Regions from separate parts of the Thermoanaerobacter siderophilus SR4 genome, predicted to be linked through region 2. Evidence: predicted binding sites of a transcription regulator. Region 2 holds the regulator's gene; the other holds the start of a gene.
The links. The regulator HrcA, encoded in region 2, represses chaperone genes, less so after heat shock. The targets are predictions, from matches to a motif close to ATTAGCACTCANNNNNNNTGAGTGCTAAT.
Positions count from the first base shown of each region.

Region 1: a site for HrcA is predicted at 948-976, ahead of groES (co-chaperone GroES). Genes of this name have one in related genera too.

Region 1 covers NZ_CM001486.1:1,603,515-1,605,722, forward strand. The annotation lists gene THESIDRAFT1_RS07855 (hypothetical protein) at 1-767, shown strand, start outside; gene groES (co-chaperone GroES) at 1,002-1,286, shown strand; gene groL (chaperonin GroEL) at 1,300-2,208, shown strand, end outside.
Region 2 covers NZ_CM001486.1:2,506,276-2,508,483, forward strand. The annotation lists partial or broken gene grpE (nucleotide exchange factor GrpE) at 1-460, opposite strand, end outside; gene hrcA (heat-inducible transcriptional repressor HrcA) at 483-1,514, opposite strand; gene hemW (radical SAM family heme chaperone HemW) at 1,609-2,208, opposite strand, start outside.

The DNA of each region.
Region 1 (2,208 bases), 900 kb from region 2:
GCATAAAGCCTTATCTAAACAAGAGAGACCAATATTATGTAGATATTTTCTCTAAAATAGCCGAAATAATTGAAATACAAAAAAAATTGATGAGCCTTTCAGAAGAAGAAATTGAAGTGGCAGAAAAAATAGAAGTAGATAAAATAGGAATTTTGAAAGCGATAAAACCCTACATAACGGAAGATAAAAAAATTGTGATAGATAAGTTTTTAAAATTTCATGAAGCGTTGAAGAATTTGCAAGAAAAAATGGAGAAATATTCAAAAGAAGAAGATAAAGACAATATTTTCGACAAAATAATTGATATTTATGAGGCCCTAAGGCCTATAATTCCTGAAGAAAAGTTAGAAGAAACTGATAAGCTGGCAAAGAATATAAAATTGTTGGAAGTATTAAACAAAGCAGAGGGTATTATGAACAGCATGAAAGAGGAGAAAAAACAATTACAATCTTCTACTAGGAGTATGGAGGAAGAAGAGCAAAAAGCAGAAGAAAATAAAGAGGAAATAGAAAGAATAGAAGATAAAGGGGAAATATCGAAAATAGAGGAAGGAGATAAAATTTTAGATACCAATAAAAAAGAAACAGAGGAACAATTAGAGAAAGAAGAAAACAATTCATTACCTCAAGGATTACCTGACCAGCAGGTAGCAATTATAGACAATCTAAAATCTATGTTGACAAAGGAACAGCAGCAGTATATGTATAATATGATTAATTATCTTAAACAACAAGGATTAGTTAAATCTGAAGGTAAGGGGGAATAAATATTTTCCCTGTATTTTTTATTTTTAAATACAAAATACAGAAACATAGTCTAAATCGATAAATAATGGCATAAAATCATAATATTTGGGCAAAATCATAAATAATCAGATTATATGGCCTAAAATTGGCTATAATAAGGTTTGATATGTTTTACCACTTAAATTAATATAGAGATTGGGATTAGCACTCACATAAGTTGAGTGCTAACAAATGAAGGAGGAGGGATAAAGAGTATGAGATTAAAACCGCTCGGAGACAGAGTTGTGGTCAAAGTAATCCAGGCAGAAGAAGTTACAAAAGGTGGAGTCATTCTACCTGGTACAGCAAAAGAAAAACCACAACAAGGTGAAGTAGTTGCAGTAGGAACAGGGGAATACATAGACGGCAAAAAGGTAGAATTAGAAGTTAAAGTCGGTGATAGAGTAATCTTCTCCAAGTATGCTGGGACAGAAGTTAAATTAGATGGTGAAGAATATTTACTTTTAAGAGAAAGCGATATTCTAGCAATTATCGAATAAGGAGGTATTAAAAATGGCAAAACAAATCAAATATGGTGAAGAAGCTCGTAGAGCATTAGAAAGAGGAGTTAATGCAGTTGCGGATACTGTAAAAGTTACACTAGGACCAAGAGGTCGTAATGTGGTACTTGACAAAAAGTATGGTTCCCCAACAGTAACAAATGACGGTGTTACAATTGCGAGAGAAATTGAATTAGAAGACCCATTTGAAAATCAAGGGGCTCAGCTTTTGAAAGAAGCAGCTACAAAAACTAATGATATTGCTGGTGACGGTACAACAACTGCAACACTTTTAGCACAAGCAATGGTTCGTGAAGGGCTTAAAAACCTCGCTGCAGGAGCTAACCCAATGCTTTTAAGAAGAGGCATTGCAAAAGCTGTTGATGCTGCAGTTGAGGGATTAAAGAGGATATCTAAACCTATAGATAATAAAGAGTCAATTGCTCACGTTGCCTCTATATCAGCAGCTGATGAAGAGATAGGAAAGCTCATTGCAGAAGCAATGGACAAAGTAGGAAAAGATGGAGTTATAACTGTTGAAGAATCAAAAACATTAGGTACAACTCTTGAAGTTGTTGAAGGAATGCAATTTGACAGAGGATATATCTCTCCTTATATGGTGACAGATGCTGAAAAAATGGAGGCAGTATTAGAAGAGCCTGTTATTCTTATAACAGATAAAAAAATCTCAAATATTCAAGATTTGTTACCACTCTTAGAACAAATAGTACAGCAGGGCAAGAAGCTTCTCATTATTGCTGATGACGTAGAAGGAGAAGCATTGGCAACATTAATTGTTAACAAATTAAGAGGTACATTTACATGTGTAGCTGTAAAAGCTCCTGGTTTTGGTGACAGAAGAAAAGAAATGTTACAAGATATAGCAATACTCACAGGCGGTCAAGTAATTTCCGAAGAATTA
Region 2 (2,208 bases):
TGGTGTTTATAGGGGTCAAAAATCTGCCCCTCTGCTTCAATTTCTTTCACACCAAATTTATCCAATATTTTTTAAACTGCCTGTAAATTAATTCTATCCCTTCTTTTAGAGAATTATAATCTCCACTGCTTGCCAAAGCTCTTTCAAAATTATCCATAATAGTCAAAAGTTCTAAAATCACTGTTTCTTGCCCGTAATCGATCATCTCAGCTTTTTCTTTTTCTATTCTTTTTCTGTAATTTTCAAATTCTGCTTTCAATCTTTGTGCAATATCTAAATATTCTTGAGCTTCAGCCTCTTTTTGCTGAAGTTTTTGCTTTAATTCCTCTATTTCATCAACCGTTTGTTGCTTATGCTCCTGCTGTGTTTGTTCTTCCTCTTCAGGAGGCCCTTCCATTTGTTCATTTGATTCTAAATTATTTACATCCTTTTCCTCCTCTTTGTTAATTTCTTTTTCCATCTCTTCCACTTATATCACCTCGTTATATTTCATCATTGTATATACTCGACAAAAGATTTGAAAGCTCTTTTGTCATCATATTGATTTCGTTAATCAACCTTCTATAATCCATTCTTGTAGGTCCTATAATTCCTATTGTACCCACCACACGACCGTTAATCTTATAAGTGGTTTTTATTACGCTTAAGTCTTTCATCTCTTCAAACTTGTTTTCACTTCCTATTCTCACATCTATAAAATCTACTTCAGGCTCTAAAACTTCGTTCAATAACGACTTGTTGTCCAAAAGATTGAAAAAATTTTTTGCTTTGCCTAAATCCTTGTATTCAGGAAAATCTAAAATATGGAAAGTTCCATCCGCATAAATGTCCGTTTCTTGTAACTGCTTCAAGCTCAAAAGTATAGTGTTTATCAATTCGTCGGCTATAAAAGCTACCTCTCCCAACATCTGCCTTAAATCTTTTTGTAAAAACTCAAAAATATCTTTTTCGCTTTTGCCAGCAATTTTGTCATTTAACAAATTGTTTAAAAACTCAAAGATAGTTCTATCTACATTTTGGCATAAATTTAGCAAGTAATTTTTTACAATTCCTGTGTCTGTCACTACTAAAAAGATCATTTTATTAGAAGCAACAGGTATAAGTTGGATTTTCCTTATTCTATCAGGGTTCAACTTTGGCATTTTAGCAACTGTAGTATGGTGAGTTATGTTAGCCAAAATTCTTGCATATTTCTTTACAATTTCATCAAATTCTGCTATTATTTCCTCGCGAGTATTATAGCTAATTGGAGGGTCATTGTTTATATAATTTCGAAGAATGCTGTCTACATAAAATCTATATCCTTTATCTGAAGGTATTCTTCCTGCGGAAGTATGAGGTTGCTCCAAATATCCCATTTCTTCTAAATCCGCCATTTCGTTTCTTATAGTAGCAGAACTTAGTCCTATATTGTACTTCTTAGCTATTGTTCTCGACCCTATTGGCTCTGCCGTCATAATATAATCAGTAATAACCGCATATAGTATTTTTTTCTTCCTATCATCTAACGGCATTTTCACCACCCCATGTATTATTAGCACTCTACTCGATTGAGTGCTAATTCATGTTTTTAAAATACCACTCTTATAATTTTTTGTCAATACTCATTTAGGGCAGAAATTCTTCAAAAATGACGTTAGAGACATCAATACCCCTCTCGGTAAGTTTTGCACACTCATTATCAATCTCAATTAGACCTTCATTTAAGTATTTTTGTATTACTTTTTTGTAAAATTCAAACAAACTGATACCAAATCTTTTCTTAAAATCCTTGTCACACACTCCTTTTGTCATTCTCATTCCTAAAAACATAAACTCAGCCATTCTATCTTCTTTTGCCAACTTTATTTTTTCCTTAACTGCACTTTTTCTTTCTAAAATGCTCTTAATATAGTCTTTTATATTTTCAATATTACTATATCTCACACCCTCCATATAAGAATGGGCTCCTGCACCAAATCCCAAATAATTTTTGCATTCCCAGTATAAAATATTGTGGCGACATTCAAATGTGGGCAATGCAAAATTAGATATTTCGTAATGGTGATAACCTTTTTCTTTTAAAAACTCTATACCCCAATGATACATTTTAAGCTCTTCTTCCTCATCAACTATAGGCAACTGACCCTTTTCATAAAGTCTGTAAAAGGAGGTGTTAGGTTCTAAAATCAAGCTATAAGTAGAAACATGCGTCGGCTGTAATTTTAC